Regions from separate parts of the Erwinia sp. Eh17-17 genome, predicted to be linked through region 2. Evidence: riboswitches for the same ligand, from Rfam matches in the RefSeq annotation. Region 2 holds a riboswitch; each other region holds the start of a gene.
What was found. A riboswitch is a leader RNA that binds a small molecule or an ion and turns the genes downstream of it on or off. The one in region 2 is predicted to bind thiamine pyrophosphate.
Positions count from the first base shown of each region.

Region 1: linked by a shared signal. The riboswitch ahead of thiC (phosphomethylpyrimidine synthase ThiC) and the one ahead of thiB (thiamine ABC transporter substrate binding subunit) in region 2 are both predicted to bind thiamine pyrophosphate.
Region 3: linked by a shared signal. The riboswitch ahead of ABEH87_RS19880 (FAD-dependent oxidoreductase) and the one ahead of thiB (thiamine ABC transporter substrate binding subunit) in region 2 are both predicted to bind thiamine pyrophosphate.
Region 4: linked by a shared signal. The riboswitch ahead of ABEH87_RS01910 (TenA family protein) and the one ahead of thiB (thiamine ABC transporter substrate binding subunit) in region 2 are both predicted to bind thiamine pyrophosphate.

Region 1 is NZ_JBDFQT010000015.1:18,199-22,402, forward strand. It holds gene thiE (thiamine phosphate synthase) at 1-184, opposite strand, end outside; gene thiC (phosphomethylpyrimidine synthase ThiC) at 181-2,130, opposite strand; TPP riboswitch at 2,222-2,322, opposite strand; gene rsd (sigma D regulator) at 2,462-2,968, opposite strand; gene nudC (NAD(+) diphosphatase) at 3,044-3,817, shown strand; gene ABEH87_RS21155 (polymer-forming cytoskeletal protein) at 4,160-4,204, shown strand, end outside.
Region 2 is NZ_JBDFQT010000003.1:169,536-173,739, forward strand. It holds gene ABEH87_RS10710 (sugar efflux transporter) at 1-8, opposite strand, end outside; gene sgrR (HTH-type transcriptional regulator SgrR) at 265-1,926, shown strand; TPP riboswitch at 1,962-2,091, shown strand; gene thiB (thiamine ABC transporter substrate binding subunit) at 2,131-3,117, shown strand; gene thiP (thiamine/thiamine pyrophosphate ABC transporter permease ThiP) at 3,093-4,204, shown strand, end outside.
Region 3 is NZ_JBDFQT010000011.1:52,724-56,927, reverse strand. It holds gene ABEH87_RS19885 (choline transporter) at 1-2,029, opposite strand, end outside; TPP riboswitch at 2,359-2,480, shown strand; gene ABEH87_RS19880 (FAD-dependent oxidoreductase) at 2,635-3,567, shown strand; gene thiS (sulfur carrier protein ThiS) at 3,564-3,761, shown strand; gene ABEH87_RS19870 (thiazole synthase) at 3,765-4,204, shown strand, end outside.
Region 4 is NZ_JBDFQT010000001.1:443,652-447,855, reverse strand. It holds gene ABEH87_RS01920 (LacI family DNA-binding transcriptional regulator) at 1-111, shown strand, start outside; gene ABEH87_RS01915 (methyl-accepting chemotaxis protein) at 544-2,481, shown strand; TPP riboswitch at 2,683-2,785, shown strand; gene ABEH87_RS01910 (TenA family protein) at 2,847-3,539, shown strand; gene ABEH87_RS01905 (ABC transporter ATP-binding protein) at 3,545-4,204, shown strand, end outside.

The DNA.
Region 1 (4,204 bases), on a different contig from region 2:
AGCGTTTACCCAGAGCAATGGCATCGACGATCTGCTGTTCGACTTCACTATCCGCGCAGTCTTTAATCCGTAACTGCAGTGTCCTCACGCCGGCATCCAGCAGGCGTGCAATCCATTCCACCGTATCGACCACCGGGTACAGGCCCAGCCGCGCTTCGGTAGCGGGAAAAGCGCCACGACTCATAATTTTTCCTCTGATTTCAGGTTATCTGCACGGTGATAAAGCTCACCGCCGCGATGGCGAAACGCCTCAGACATCTGTGCCATACCCATTTCGATCGGCCGGGCTTCGGCCTCCTGACGGGCAGCGTATTCACGTACTTCCTGAGTGATTTTCATAGAGCAAAATTTGGGGCCACACATTGAACAGAAGTGAGCCACTTTGCCGGACTCCTGCGGCAGGGTTTCATCGTGGTAAGCACGTGCGGTGTGCGGATCGAGCGCCAGGTTAAACTGGTCCTCCCAGCGGAATTCAAAACGCGCTTTCGACATCGCATTATCGCGAATTTGTGCGCCGGGGTGGCCTTTGGCGAGATCGGCAGCATGGGCGGCGATCTTGTAGGCGATCAGCCCCTGTTTCACGTCCTCTTTATTCGGCAGACCGAGGTGCTCCTTTGGCGTCACGTAGCACAGCATCGCGCAGCCAAACCAGCCGATCATCGCAGCACCAATACCGGAGGTGAAGTGATCGTATCCCGGCGCAATATCGGTGGTCAGCGGCCCCAGGGTATAAAACGGCGCTTCATGGCAGTGTTCAAGCTGTTCCGTCATGTTGACGCGGATCATCTGCATTGGCACATGGCCCGGCCCTTCAATCATCACCTGTACGTCATACTCCCAGGCGATTTTGGTCAGTTCGCCCAGCGTGCGCAGTTCGGCAAACTGCGCTTCGTCGTTGGCATCCTGAATTGAACCCGGACGCAGGCCATCCCCCAGCGACAGCGAGACATCATAAGCGGCACAAATTTCGCAAATCTCGCGGAAGTGTTGATAGAGAAAACTCTCCTGATGATGTGACAGGCACCATTTTGCCATGATCGACCCACCACGGGAGACGATGCCGGTTAGCCGTCTGGCGGTCATCGGCACGTAGCGTAGCAACACACCGGCATGGATGGTGAAATAATCAACGCCCTGTTCAGCCTGCTCCAGCAGCGTATCGCGGAAAATTTCCCAGTTGAGATCTTCTGCGACGCCGTTCACTTTTTCCAGCGCCTGGTAAATCGGCACGGTACCAATGGGAACCGGGCTGTTGCGCAGGAGCCATTCACGGGTTTCGTGAATATAACGCCCGGTTGAGAGATCCATTACCGTATCGGCACCCCAGCGCACCGACCATACCAGTTTTTCCACCTCTTCTTCGATCGAAGAGCTGACCGCGGAATTGCCGATATTGGCGTTAATCTTGACCAGGAAATTGCGGCCGATAATCATCGGCTCGGACTCCGGATGATTAATGTTGGCCGGGATAATCGCACGGCCGGCTGCCACCTCCTGGCGGACAAATTCAGCGGTGATGTTGTCCGGCAGCTGCGCGCCGAAGCTGTGGCCCGGATGCTGTTGCAGCAGGACATCACCCCGTATACGCTCGCGGCCCATATTCTCACGCAGGGCGATATACTCCATTTCCGGCGTGATAATGCCCTGACGGGCATAATGCATTTGAGTGACGCAGCGTCCTGCCAGTGACCGACGTGGCCGGGGCAGGTTCTCAAAGCGTAAGTGGTCCAGCCCGTCGTCTGCCAGGCGTTGTTGCGTGTAGGTCGAGCTGAGTTCCTCCCTCTCCTCGGTATCGCCCCGTCTGGCGATCCACTGGCTGCGCAGCTTCTGCAGCCCGGCATGGACATCAATCGTCGCGGTCGGGTCACCATACGGGCCTGCCGTATCGTAGACCGGTACCGGTTCGTTTTCTTCCAGCAGCGGTCGATCCTGGCTACCGCCCACGGTCGTCGGGCTGAGCTGGATCTCGCGCATCGGTACGCGGATATCCGGCTGCGACCCGCTCAGATAAATACGTTTTGAATTGGGAAAAGCCGTACCCTGCAGGGAGTCGATAAACTGCTGCGCGGCGGCGCGCTGTTGGCGGCGGCTGGCTTTTTTCTCAACGAAAGGTTTTTCAACGGTAGACATAGCAATTTCCTGATCATTAAACAGAAGTTTGCTTGCCTGGAGGCGGGGAGTAACGATAACGATGTGAGAAAATGGGCATTCACATCGCCATAGCAGATTTACTCTTGTTCCCTTCGCAGGTACTAACCTGATCAGGTTCCGCGGATCCCGAATTAACGGTCTCAGCCCCGAAGGGCACTCCGACAAGATATCGATGAGAATTATGGCTAATAAGTCACAACTCCCGGTCTCGAAATTAACACTACGCAGGGATGAGGCACGCCTCATCCGAACCCCTTCAGCATAAAGGGGCATTTTGGAAACTACAAGAAAATCACATTTTGATAACGAATCAGGCAGGGCGTGCGAGGGTGCAGGCGTTGGCAGCTTCTTGATTTTCAGCCATATTGTCTAAAGCTAACTGGATGAATTTATCTTCCAGAGTAAAGCGGGCTTCCAGCGCTTCACCCACAATGGACAGCGCATTCTGGAATTCCCGATAGTTGTCATGATCGATAGCGTCTTCCAGATGAGAATCATAAACCTGCATGATCCGATCGGTATTGGCCTTTAGTGAGGGGTAGATCAGCGACGCTTTCGCCAGCTGCTCAGTTCCTTCCAGCTCTTTGATAAAGCGTTGATAGACGGTGAAGTGGCCCGTCGAAAGATAATCCACCAGATTCAGGCAAAACGTATCGAGCGCGTTTTCATCGAGCGTCGTCAGCGTTTCCTTGTTAGGCTTGATACCAGCCACTTGATAGTAGGTAACCAGCAACTGCTTGCGCGAGCGCAGACAGAAGTCTACCAGCTCACTGCAACCGCCGACGCGCGCGGTGAGGACTTCTAACTGGTTAAGCATGTTCAACTCCGTGAGTGTTATATTTTAACGTCTGACCTCAATCCAGTCTTTAAGCTGAGGATGATGAGCAAAATGATGGAACAGGAAATTTTAAGCGTAGACGCTGGCTGGTGGATTGTCAGCCTGGAACATAAAATTTGGTTACCAAAAGGTGAATTACCTCAGGGGAATGCCGGTTTACTCGGTCTGGCAGGATCGCGGGGATCGCCGATTGGTGAGTGGCAGGGGCAAACCGTCTGGCTGATCCGCGATACGCGGCCTCAGGATATGGGATCGTTACGGCAGCTGCTCGATAGCGAAACCGGGCTGTTCCAGCTGGTCGGGCGGGGCATTCAGCTGGCGGAGTTCTATCGTTCGCACCGCTGGTGTGGCTACTGTGGCCACGAAATGCACCACAGCAAAACGGAATGGGCCTGTCTGTGTGGCCACTGCCGCCAGCGTTATTATCCGCAGATTGCACCCTGTATCATTGTTGCCATCCGCCGGGGGGATGAGATTCTGCTGGCGCAGCATACCCGACACCGCAACGGCGTGTTCACCGTGCTGGCCGGGTTTGTGGAGGTGGGAGAAACTCTTGAGCAGACGGTGGCGCGTGAAGTGATGGAAGAGAGCGGGATCACGGTAAAAAATCTGCGCTATGTCTCTTCACAGCCCTGGCCGTTCCCGCAGTCATTGATGATGGCTTTCATGGCCGACTATGCGGCGGGTGACATCAATATTGATCCTAAAGAGCTACTTTCTGCCGGCTGGTATCGCTACGATGCTCTACCCCTGCTCCCGCCTCCCGGCACCATAGCAAGACGTTTGATTGAAGATACTGTTGCATTATGTCGCGCAAGCGCGGAATAGTGCCGCGTGTAATCTGCGCTTTTATTTTTTCATTTTTTTATGCGATATAATCTTCTGGTTAGCTAAGTTGTTAATCAGGAGGTTATTATTTTTCAGTAAAAGTTATGAACGTTACTGGCTTTATCTCTGTAAAAAATTAAAATATCATCCCCAGAGTTGTTTATCAGCAGGAGAATATCTCTGTGGGGTATGGGTTAAGATAAATTAATATTTCTCTCAGCATGATCTTAATAAAGGTTCAAAGACTGTTCCTTCGAACGATGTTTCCGTACGTGGCGATTGAATATAATGACTGAGGTCAGAAAACAGAGTTATTTGTGGGGAGTCTGGTTTTGCTGGGGTATGATTCTTCTTGCCTTTGAACTACCAACAAGAATGACTTTATTC
Region 2 (4,204 bases):
GATTTCATGACTGATGCCTCAATGACGGGAATAAGCGAATAACCTGACCAGAGCTTAGAAGAAAACCCACGAAAAAAGCCAGCTATGCCGAAGCCAGCTGGCTGGTGAAAAGCACCATACTCAGCATACCCATCTGTTAGGTATGAATAACGATGATCAAGTGCCATTCAGATTTGAATGCCTCCCACTCTTTCATCTGCGGCCATTATCGCCGTAATATAAGGCAGGAAAAACAGACAGCTTTTAACACAGGGTTCCCCTTTTATGTCCTCACCCCGTTTACAGCAGCAATTTATCCGGCTCTGGCAGTGCTGCGAAGGTCAGACACAGGAAACCACGCTCAGCGATCTGGCAGTACAGCTTAGCTGTTCCCGTCGCCATATGCGTAACCTGCTGAATGCGATGCAGGATCAGGGTTGGCTGGAGTGGCAGGCCGAAGCCGGGCGTGGCAAGCGTTCGCGCCTCACCTTCCGCTACACCGGCCTAGCGCTACAGCAGCAGCGGGCTGAGGATTTACTGGAACAGGACCGCATCGACCAGCTGGTACAGCTGGTGGGCGATAAAAACCGTGTGCGCCAGATGCTGCTCTCTCATTTAGGCCGCAGTTTCCGCCAGGGCAAACATATATTGCGCGTGCTTTACTACCGCCCGCTGCTCAATCTGCTGCCCGGCACGCCGCTGCGCCGCTCGGAAACGCACCTGGCGCGGCAGATTTTCAACGGGCTGGCGCGGATAAATGAGGAAAACGGGGAAATCGAGCCGGATATTGCCCATCACTGGCAGCAGATTACCCCGCTGCACTGGCGCTTCTTTTTGCGCCCGGCCATCCACTTCCATCACGGACGCGAACTGGAGGTTGAGGATGTCATCACCTCACTGGAACGGCTGACAACTCAGCCGCTGTTCAGCCACTTAGCGCGCATTGAGTGCCAGACGCCGTGGACGCTGGATATCCATCTGAGTCACCCGGACAGCTGGCTGCCATGGCTGCTGGGCAGCGTCAGTGCGATGATCCTGCCAAAAGAGTGGCCGCATATGCGCAACTTTAGCCGCCAGCCGGTCGGCACCGGAGCCTACGCCGTAGAACGTAATCAGCACAGCCAGCTGCGCATCTCCGCCTTTGATGACTACTTTGGCTATCGCGCTCTGATTGATGAAGTGAATATCTGGGTGCTGCCGGAAATCAGCGACGAACTGGTTTACTCCGGGGTGAAGCTTCAAAGCGAAAACACCGATGAAAAATCGGAAGAGAGCCGTCTGGAAGAGGGCTGCTATTTTCTGATGTTTGACCAGCGTTCTGAGCAGGGTCGTAATGAACAACTGCGCCGCTGGATCAGCACCATTTTTAACCCTATCGCCCTGCTGAACCACAGCGGTATCGCCTATCAGCGCTACTGGTTCCCGGCCTATGGCCTGCTGCCGCGCTGGCATCATCGCCGCGATATGGCGACCGCAGAAAAACCCGCAGGGCTGACGTCACTGACCATTACCTGGTACAGCGATCATATTGAGCATCAGGGCATCGCCAATGCGCTCGGCCCAATCCTCGCGGCACACGGCGTGGAGTTGATCACGCAGGAAATTGATTATGAAAGCTGGTATCGCGGCGATGCCGAAAGCGATATCTGGCTGGGCAGCGCTAACTTTACTCTGCCGCTGGAGTTCTCGCTGTTCGCCCTGCTGTACGAGATCCCGCTGATGCACCACTGCGTCCCCACCGACTGGGAAAACGACGCGCGACAGTGGCGCGAACAGAAACTGCCGCTGGCTGACTGGAGCAAACAGCTGATCGACAGTAACTACCTGCATCCGCTGTTCCACCACTGGCTGCTGCTGCACGGTCAGCGCAGTATGCGTGGCGTTCGCATGAATACCCTCGGCTGGTTTGACTTTAAATCCGCCTGGTTTGCCCCGCCCGAATCATGACGCTTTCGTAACAAAGACGAAACCACTAGAATAAGCCGTTCTCAACGGGGTGCGAAAACCTTGCCAGCCTCTGCTTTCACCCAGGCACAGCCCGTTTTCGCTGAGAAAAACCCGTCGAACCTGATCCGGCTCATACCGGCGTAGGGATTTGAGAGTGTCACTGACTCAGATCCTTTGCGCATTTTCCCTTTAAAGGAACGCAAAGTGTTGAAAAAATATATCCCCCTGCTGGTGCTGTTCTCCCTGCCTGCCCTGGCGGCCAAAGAAACCCTGACGGTTTACACCTACGACTCTTTCTCCGCTGAGTGGGGGCCGGGGCCGGCGATCAAAAAAGCCTTCGAAGCGCAGTGCAACTGTGAACTGAAATTCGTGGCGCTGGAAGACGGCGTGTCGCTGCTCAACCGTCTGCGCATGGAGGGCAAAAACAGTAAAGCCGACGTGGTGCTGGGGCTGGACAACAACCTGCTGGACGCCGCAGAGAAAACCGGACTGTTCGCCGCCTCCAACGTGGACACGACTCACAGCACGGTACCCGGCGGCTGGAAGAACACCACCTTTGTGCCCTACGACTACGGCTGGTTTGCCTTCGTTTACGACAAAACTAAACTGCAAAACCCACCGAAAAGTCTGAAAGAACTGGTCGAGAGCGACCGCCCTCTGAAGGTGATCTATGAAGATCCCCGCACCAGCACCCCAGGCCTGGGCCTGCTGCTGTGGATGCAGCAGGTCTTCGGCGAGCAGAGCCCCGAAGCCTGGCAGAAGCTGGCGAAGAAGACCGTCACCGTAACCAAAGGCTGGAGCGAAGCCTACGGTCTGTTTCTGAAAGGTGAAAGCGATATGGTGCTCAGCTACACCACCTCCCCTGCTTATCATCTGATTGAAGAGAAGAAAGATCGCTACGCCGCCGCCAACTTCAGCGAAGGCCACTACCTGCAGGTAGAAGTGGCAGGTCAGCTGCGCGCCAGCAAGCAGCCAAAACTGGCGCAGCAGTTTATGCAGTTCGTCATGACTCACCCCTTCCAGAACACCATTGCCACCGGCAACTGGATGTATCCGGCCATCAACATACCGCTGCCTGCCGGTTTCAATACTCTGACCGTGCCGGCAAAAACATTGCAGTACAGCCCACAGGACGTGGCAAATCAGCGCAGCAACTGGATTAGTGCATGGCAACGCGCCGTCAGCCGCTAATTCCCGCCTGGTTAATCCCTGGCGGACTGGCTGCTCTGCTGCTGGTCAGCGTAGCTCTGCTGGCGTTTTTCGCCCTGTGGCAAAATGCACCCGCTACCGACTGGCGCGGTCTGTGGCAGGACAGCTATCTGTGGCACGTGCTGCGCTTCTCCTTCTGGCAGGCGCTGCTGTCGGCATTGCTATCGGTGCTGCCGGCGATTCCGCTGGCGCGCGCCCTTTACCGACGCCGTTTTCCGGGGCGCACCACGCTGCTGCGGCTGTGTGCCATGACGCTGGTGCTGCCCGTGCTGGTGGCGGTCTTTGGTATTCTCAGCGTCTATGGCCGCAGCGGCTGGCTGGCACAGATCTGCGCCCTGCTCGGCATTGACTATGCCTTCACACCGTACGGCCTGCAGGGCATCCTGCTGGCCCACGTTTTTTTCAATCTGCCGCTGGCTACCCGCCTGCTGTTACAGGCGTTACAGCAGATCCCCGGTGAACAGCGACAGATCGCCGCCCAGCTTGGGCTGGACGGCTGGGCGCATTTTCGTCTGGTCGAATGGCCGTGGCTGCGGCGACAGATTCTGCCCGCCGCTGCCCTGATCTTTATGCTGTGCTTTGCCAGCTTCGCCACCGTGCTGTCGCTGGGCGGTGGCCCACAGGCCACGACCATTGAACTGGCGATCTTCCAGGCGCTGAGCTTCGACTACGATCCCGGACGGGCCGCTCTGCTGGCGTTGCTACAGATGCTGTGCTGCCTGGGGCTGGTCATGCTCAGCCAGCGCCTGAGCAAAGTCCTGCCGACGGGCAGCGACAGCCTGGGCGGCTGGCGTAATCCACAGGACAGCCGCCGCGCGCGCCTGCTTGACGGGCTGTTTATCACCGCCGCACTGCTGCTGATCCTGCCGCCGCTGCTGGCGGTAGTGGCCGACGGACTGAATCAGGGGTTCAGCGCAGTGCTTCATCAGCCCGCGCTGTGGCAGGCGATGCTGACCTCACTGCGCATCGCGCTCGGCGCGGGGGTGTTAAGCGTATTGCTCACCCTGATGCTGCTGTGGAGCAGCCGCGAACTGCGGCTGCGTCAGCAGGTACTGTGGGGTCAGGCGCT
Region 3 (4,204 bases), on a different contig from region 2:
GGAACGGCATGGCGTTGCCCGGTGCTTCCCGGTGAATATGCAGGAAGGTCAGGTGGCGCTCATACTGGTCGAGAATGTCATTGATGATCTGCTCTTTGGTATAGTCCATCAAATCGTTCCCCTGTGTCCCCTCCAGCAGGAAGGTTTCCAGACGGAAATAATCCGATTTACCGCTGCGCGCCCGGTAGGTAAACGCCGGTACCGAATAACGCTGCGGCCAGATCTGATAAAGGAAACTCTGCTCATCTGCCATATCGACCAGCAGCTCCAGATGGTTCAGGCGCTCATCCTCCACCGCAGGCAGTTCGTTCACCTGTACCTTGGCGCCGCGACGCTCCAGCTCACGCCCCACCTCTTCCATGGCCGGGCGACAGACGTCATCCAGCATTTTACGGGTATGAGTGGTGCCCGGATAGTTCATCACGCGCGAGATACGCTGTTTCCAGTTCAGACGGTCGTCACGCGATACCGGCACCGGCGGCGTATTCACCGTGGCACTGGCGCGGCGGTGATCTTCCACTCGCAGGGATTTATACAGCCCGGCCATCACAAAGAAGATCACGAAGCTGAACGGCAGACCCATGATCACCGTGGTTTTCTGCAACGCCGTAACGCCGTTAACCATCAGCATCCCCAGCGTCAGCACACCAATCGCGACAGACCAGAAGATACGCAGCCAGTTCGGCGCATCGTTGTTGATGTCAGCCAGGCGCGAGGTGAAGTTCCCCAGCACCAGGGAACCGGAGTCCGCAGACGTTACATAAAATAACAGACCGGTAATTGTCGCCACCGAGGCGCTGAAGGTGAAGCCAGGGTACTGCGCCAGAAGGCTGTAGAAGCCGCGTTCCGGGTGCGCCATGGTCTCCTCAGCGAAGGCCATGTTGCCGTGAATAATTTCGTACAGTGCACTGTTGCCAAAAATCGACAGCCACAGCAGGGTGAAGATAAACGGAATGGTCAGCGTGCCCACCACGAACTGGCGGATGGTACGGCCACGTGAAATACGCGCCAGGAACAGGCCAACAAACGGCGACCAGGCAACCCACCAGGCCCAGAAGAACAGCGTCCAGTTGTTCATCCATTCTGTCGGGCGGTCAAAAGCGAAGCTGTTCAGCGTCATGCCCATAAAGCGATTGATGTAATCCCCGACGTTGAGCACCAGCGCATTCAGCAGGAAGCTGGTATCGCCGACAAACAGTACAAACAGGATCAGACCAAAAGCCAGCAGCACGTTCAGCTCCGACAGAAAGCGAATGCCTTTATTGACGCCGGAAGTCACAGAGATGGTGGCCATAATCACCGACAGAACAATCAGTCCGGCCTGCGCCGTCAGTCCTTCCGGCACGTCAAACAGTACCTTCAGGCCGTAGTTCAGCTGCACCACGCCGATCCCGAGCGTGGTGGCAATACCAAAAATAGTCCCGAGCACTGCCGCAATATCCACGGTGTGACCAATCGGGCCATTAATACGCTTGCCGAAAATCGGGTAGAGCGCCGAGCGAATGGTCAGCGGCAGACCGTAGCGGTAGCTAAAGTAGCCGAGCGCGATGCCCATCAGGGCGTACATCGACCAGCCGGTCAGACCGTAGTGGAACAGTGTCCAGACCATCGCCTGGCGCGCCGCCTCCATCGTCTGACCCTGGCCTTCCGGCGGCATCATGTACTGGGTAACCGGTTCGGCCACCGAGAAGAACATCAGATCAATCCCGATACCGGCGGCAAACAGCATTGCCGCCCAGCTCATCAGGCTGAACTCCGGCTTTGACTGCTCAGGCCCCAGCTTGATGGAACCGAAGCGGGAGCAGGCCATAAACAGCACGAAGACGATGTACAGCGTGGCCGCCAGCAGGTAATACCAGCCAAAAGTGTTAGATACCCAGTCGAGAGTGCGATTAATCCAGCGGTCGGAAAAATCAGTAAACAGGATGGTGGTCAGGGAGAACAGCAGGATAAGCGCTGCTGAGGTATAGAAAACCACGGGGTTGATACGATCTTTTTGAGTCTTTCCTGGTATTTCAGTCGTCGGCATAATGTCTCCGCAAAAAAATGATCAGGGAAATAACCTGAAGTCCGCTCTGCGAAGCGCGCATTAGCGCATACTGGGTAAAATCCGCCGTATATCCGCTAATTACACTGGGAGAACCATCAGGATGAAATTGGTGTAATTTATTGATTAATTGCTATAAATCTTGATCCAGATCACCCCCAAAAAGTAAATTTTGTGTAAACGAGAGCAAGAATGATAGTTTTTATTGATTGAGCATTCAATTAAAAAAAATCTCTGTGGCGCAAACTGCCGCCGTTTCCACGATAAACCGCGCTTACAACTTGACGATTTCCACCGGGTAAAATACAACTAGTTCCTGTCAGGGGAGTCTCGCCAGAGAGACTGAGAGGCTAATGAGCGATTTTTCGCGGCTTAGCGACCCTTAGAACCTGACCCAGTTGATACTGGCGTAGGAAGACTCGTCTCCTGATAAGCTGTATTGAGGCTTCACAGGATACCTGCTGCGTGGGCACTGCTTCACCTCGTCTCCGCCTTTTTCCTTATCCTTATCACGGGTCTCAGCATGTTTGAGAGGCTAACGTGACACTATCTGCAATACTCTTTCCCTTCTGCGGAAACCACAGCTCATGAGCCGCTGGTCGGTGATTGGTGACGGCGTCACCGGGCTGTGTGTCGCCACGCTGCTTGCTGAACGTGGTCATACCGTAGAGGTCATCACATCGCCTCAGCACGCAGCAGCATCCCACCTGGCTGGCGGTATGCTGGCCCCCTGGTGCGAAGGTGAAAGCGCGCCGGCAGAAGTAGTCGAACTGGGGCAACGCTCTGCACCCTGGTGGTCTGCCCGCGTGAAAGGCGTGGCACATCAGGGCACGCTGGTCGTCGCCCCGCCGCGCGACGCGCCTGAACTTACCCGCTTCTCCCGCATGACTCACGCCCATCAGTGGGTCGAACCCGATTCGCTGGAACCCGCGCTCGAAGGGCGCTTTGCCAGGGGACTGTTTTTTGCCGGAGAAGCCCACCTCGACCCGCGCAGCGCGTTGCTGCAGCTGCGGGCCGCCCTGCAACTTGGAGGCGTTCCCTTCCATCAGGATAAACCCGGCGGCACGGTGATCGACTGCCGAGGGATCCACGCCGCACCCGATCAGCCAGCGTTGCGCGCCGTGCGTGGCGAAATGCTGATCCTGCAAAGTCATGATGTCGCCTTCTCCCGGCCGATTCGCCTGCTACACCCCCGCTTTCCCTGTTATCTGGTACCGCGGGCGGAAGGGCGCTTCATGCTGGGTGCCACGATGGTGGAAAGTCATGACAGCAGCCCGGTCAGCGCACGCGCCATGATGGAGTTGTTAAGCGCCGCTTACGCTATCCATCCGGCGCTGGCCGAGGCCAGAGTACTTGAAAGCGGCAGCGGGCTGCGTCCTGCCTGGCGCAATAACGTCCCCGCTATTCACCACCGCAACGGCGTCTGGTCCGTTAACGGCATGTACCGCCACGGTTTTCTTCTCGCCCCCGTGATGGCGGAAAAACTGATGCAGCAACTGATGCAGGAAAACCTGATATGAACATACAACTCAACGGCATAGCGATCGACACCACCGCCACCACGCTGGCGGAACTACTGCGCGAACAACAGATTGACGCGGGCTGTGTCGCCAGTGCCCTTAACGGTCAGTTTGTGCCGCGTTCCCGTTATGAGACCCAGTTGCTGAGTGCAGACTGCGAGCTCGAAGTGCTATCACCGATGCAGGGAGGATAAGAGATGTTCTACGATTTCGTTCCACAGTCACGGTTCCTGCTCGGCACCGCCGGGTATCCCTCTCCGCATATTCTGCAGCAGGCCGTTGAACGTTCCGGCAGTGAGATTATTACTGTCAGCCTGCGGCGTGAAGGCAGCCACGGCGCGGTGTTCCGTGAAGTGCTGACCGGGCTGAATAAACGCATACTGCCTAATACCGCAGGCTGTCACAGCGTGAAAGAGGCGGTGACCACCGCACATATGGCCCGCGAACTGTTTAACACGCCCTGGATCAAACTGGAGGTGATTGGCCACGCCGACACGCTGCAGCCCGATCCCTTTGCACTGGTGGAAGCGGCACGCATTCTCTGCGCCGAGGGATTTCAGGTCTTTCCCTACACCACTGAAGACCTGATCCTCGGCGAGAAGCTGATCGAGGCCGGCTGTGAGCTGCTGATGCCGTG
Region 4 (4,204 bases), on a different contig from region 2:
GATGCCATGGCGGCGCGTATCGTCAGCTGGCTGACGGAAAAAACTCAGGATATGCTCGGTGCCTGCGTGTTGCGCGGAGACCTGATCGTTCCGGACCGCCGCAAGCGCTAAGCCTGCCACGGTATCATCCCGCCCCGACCGGAACAGCCGGTCGGGGCCGGCAACAGAATCACCCACAGCGGACGCGATGATAACAAGGATGAGGTCAGACGCCGGATGTTTAGCAATAAAATGGGTGAGAATACCCCCGGTGACGACCCGTTATGCCACGCGCAATGATTATGCGCGGGTCGCCTTTCCGTCATCCTTATTTCTTATGTATCTTTGAGAAATAACAAAAGCTTATTGATAATCTTCTTTATTATTCTATTTGCGGCTTAATAATAATCAGATGATAAATAGCCCGAATAAAATGTAAATAAATGTAAATTTACCAATGTTCCTTTGCTTCCTTGCCGATAGTCTTCTTCGACGTGTTGCATCAAAAAACCCAATGTGGTTCTCCTCGCTGAAAGACTAATTATGATTAACAAGGAATTTAATATGATTACGCACGCTTTTAACTTTAATGATTTCTCGATAAGAAAAAAACTCTTTTCCGGATTTATTATTTTGATCGCTATTATTACCGGTGTATCAGGGTACGGTATCTATTCATTAAAATCGATAGAAAGAAACTCGGTAAAAACCGCGATCACCAATGATATTGGTAACCTGCTGGACATTGCCCGACGCAACCGCCTGCTATATTTGCAAAGCGCCGATGAACAGAAAATGAAAGAAAACGGCGCAGCCATCGTCTCCATGCAAACCCTCTACCAGAATGCCACTAAATTTAACTGGCGCGGGGACACGAAGCAATATTTTACCCGGCTGGGCGAAAATATCGATCGCTACAGTAAAACACGCGCGCAATATCATGAGAAAAGCATCAACAGTAACCAGCTGGCTAAAAACCTTCACCAGCTCAGCGATAAACGTTTTTTAGCTGAGCTCAATAATCGCGTACTCAATACTTCGCCGGGTGCTGAATCACGCAGTGCAATTTTTGATTTATTCTTCGCGCTATCCCTTCTCGGCGAAGCGGGCGACACGCTGATTACGCTGCATACGCCGGAGGCCATGTCGGCCGTCGACCAGGCCTATACTCATGCGGAATCTCTTTATAACGACAGCCTGCCCCAGCTGACGGATGAAACCAGAGCGGTGCTGACCCCGGCGTGGGAACATTATCAGTCTCTGAAAGCTCAGGCAGAAACCTACTTTAAATCCATCGTTGAAACGCAAAAATCGGCCGACGTGATGGGGGTGGCAGCGGCCGACCTGAACCATACCGCAGACCAGCTGATTAAGGCGCAGGCGGAATATAACAGCCGTCTCATCGCCGATACCATTATTATCATCTCGGTCCTCGCGCTGCTGGCAATTGTTATCGGGCTACTGGCCGCCTGGATTATCACCCGCAAGATCACCCGCCCGATAGGTGAAAACCTGGCGCTGGCCCAGCGCATCTCCAGCGGTGACCTGACGGCGCAGATCGCCGCTACCTCCCAGGATGAGCTCGGCGAGCTGACGCAAACCATGGGAGCAATGAATGCCCGCCTGCGCGATATGATATCGGGCATCCGTGAGAGCGTCAGCCACCTGGCCAGCGCCTCATCGCAAATTGCCGCCGGAAACACCGATCTCGCTTCCAGAACCGAGCAGCAGTCTGCGGCTGTGGTGGAAACCGCCTCCAGCATGGAAGAGCTGACCTCAACCGTGCGCTTAAACGCCGACAATGCCCAGCAGGCCAGTAAACTGGCGGCCAGCGCCAGCGCTGACGCGCGTAAAGGCGGTCAGATTGTGGGTGAAGTGGTCAGTACCATGAACGGCATTGCCACCAGCTCGAAGAAGATCACCGAAATTATCAGCGTGATTAACGGCATTGCCTTCCAGACCAATATTCTGGCGCTGAATGCAGCGGTGGAAGCCGCCCGGGCCGGTGAGCAGGGGCGCGGGTTCGCCGTGGTGGCGGGTGAAGTCAGAACGCTGGCGCAGCGCAGTGCTGACGCGGCGAAAGAGATCGAATCCCTGATTAATGACTCCGTGGCGCGCATCGGCACCGGCACCGACCTGGTCAACCGGGCAGGCGCCAGCATGGAAGATATCGTCAATTCCGTCACCCACGTCAGTCAGATCATTGATGAGATTTCCAGCTCGTCAAACGAGCAGCGACAGGGCATTGAGCAGATTGGTAAAGCCGTAACCGAGATGGACTCCACCACGCAGCAGAACGCCACGCTGGTGCAGGAATCCTCGGCGGCGGCGGTTTCTCTGGAACAGCAGGCAAGAAAGCTGAGCGAAATGGTCGCTATCTTTAAGATCTCCGCCAGCCGGGTGCATGAGGGTGAATGGGTCAGCGGCGCGGAGAAAAAAACCGCTCAGGTTACTCCCGCCAGAACGCATAAAGCCATCGAAGAGGAGTGGACGTCGTTCTAAAACAGGATGTATCGCCCGCTGAGCTTTCAGCGGGCAACCCCCGCACTCAGCCCCATGACTCCCCGCTGTTAAATACGATGGAATCCCTCTTCAGCCGCGCTGATGGAGCACGCGTGCACGCTAAATCTCTTTTTTAATCGTCACTTCCCACCCCGGTGCTGGCAGGGCAGATTGCTATACAAAATAAAATATCGTATAACAAACGCCTCCGAGGGGTGTCCTGTGATGGGCTGAGATGGCGTAAGCCGAACCCTTTGAACCTGATCTGGGTCATGCCAGCGAAGGGACGGGTTGGCATTTTACTTGCCTGATCACACCTCCGCATACCCGGATCTCCACTTAAATGAGGGGATTCAGTGTCGAAAATCATTCAGTCAGTCGATTTCAGCCACGGCCTGTACGGACGTTTACGCCAGCAGGCGGGTAACGACTGGCAGGACTACGTTGCTCACCCGTTTATCCACCAGCTTGCTCGCGGCACCCTGCCCGAAGCGGCCTTTCGCCGCTACCTGACCCAGGATTACCTGTTCCTGATCCACTTCGCCCGCGCTTATGCCCTGCTGGTCAGCAAGCTGCACACGCTGCCGGAAATGCGCGCGGCCACCGCCTCGCTGAATGCCATCGTCAGTGAACTGCCGCTGCACGTCAGCTACTGCGCAGACTGGGGGCTGAACGAAGCACAAATGGCCGCCCAACCGGAAGCGCCGGAAACTATGAACTACACCCGCTACGTGCTGGATATCGGCCACTCCGGCGATGCGCTCGACCTGCTGGCGGCGCTGCTGCCCTGCGTGGCGGGCTACGCGGAGATCGGCCTGCGTCTGCTGGCGGCAGAGGAAACGGTGCTGACGGACAGCCCTTACGCCTCATGGATCCGTAACTATGCAAACCCGGACTATCTCAGCGGCGTGCAGGCCGCCATCGCGCTACTGGACACGGTCGGCCAGCAGCGTGGAGCAGCAAGCCGCTTCGCCGCGCTGTCAGATATTTTCACCACCGCCACCCGCCTGGAGTCGGCCTTCTGGCAGATGGGACTGAACGCGGGACAACAGCGGTGATCGCTATGCAATCCAGCTCCCCGCCCGGCATCCGGGTACGCGACCTGACGCTGCGCTTTGGCCAGCGCCAGGTTTTCGACCGCCTCAGCATCGAGATTCCCGCCGGACGCTGTGTCGCGCTGCTGGGGGCCAGCGGCAGCGGCAAAACCAGCCTGCTGAAGACCATAGCCGGGCTGATAACGCCCACCGCCGGCACCGTCTGCGGCAGCGACGGCCAGCCGCTGGCCGGACGTATTGCCTGGATGGGGCAGAAAGATCTGCTGTTTCCCTGGCTGTCGGTTCGCGACAACATCACCCTCGGCGCCCGTCTGCGCAGGGAAAACATCGACACGGCGTGGGCCGACCATCTGCTGGAATGCGTCGGACTGCACGGCCACGGTGACGATCGCCCTGCCATGCTCTCCGGCGGGATGCGCCAGCGCGCGGCGCTTGCCCGTACCCTGTATGAAAGGCGACCGATTGTGCTGATGGATGAGCCCTTCTCCGCACTCGACACGCTGACGCGCGCGAAGATCCAGACGCTGGCCGCCGGGCTGCTGGCGGACCGCACCGTGCTGCTGATCACCCACGACCCGATGGAGGCCTGCCGCCTGAGCCACCGCCTGCTGGTCCTCTCCGGCCAGCCCGCCGGGATCGACAGCAGCCACACTATTGGCGGCCAGCCG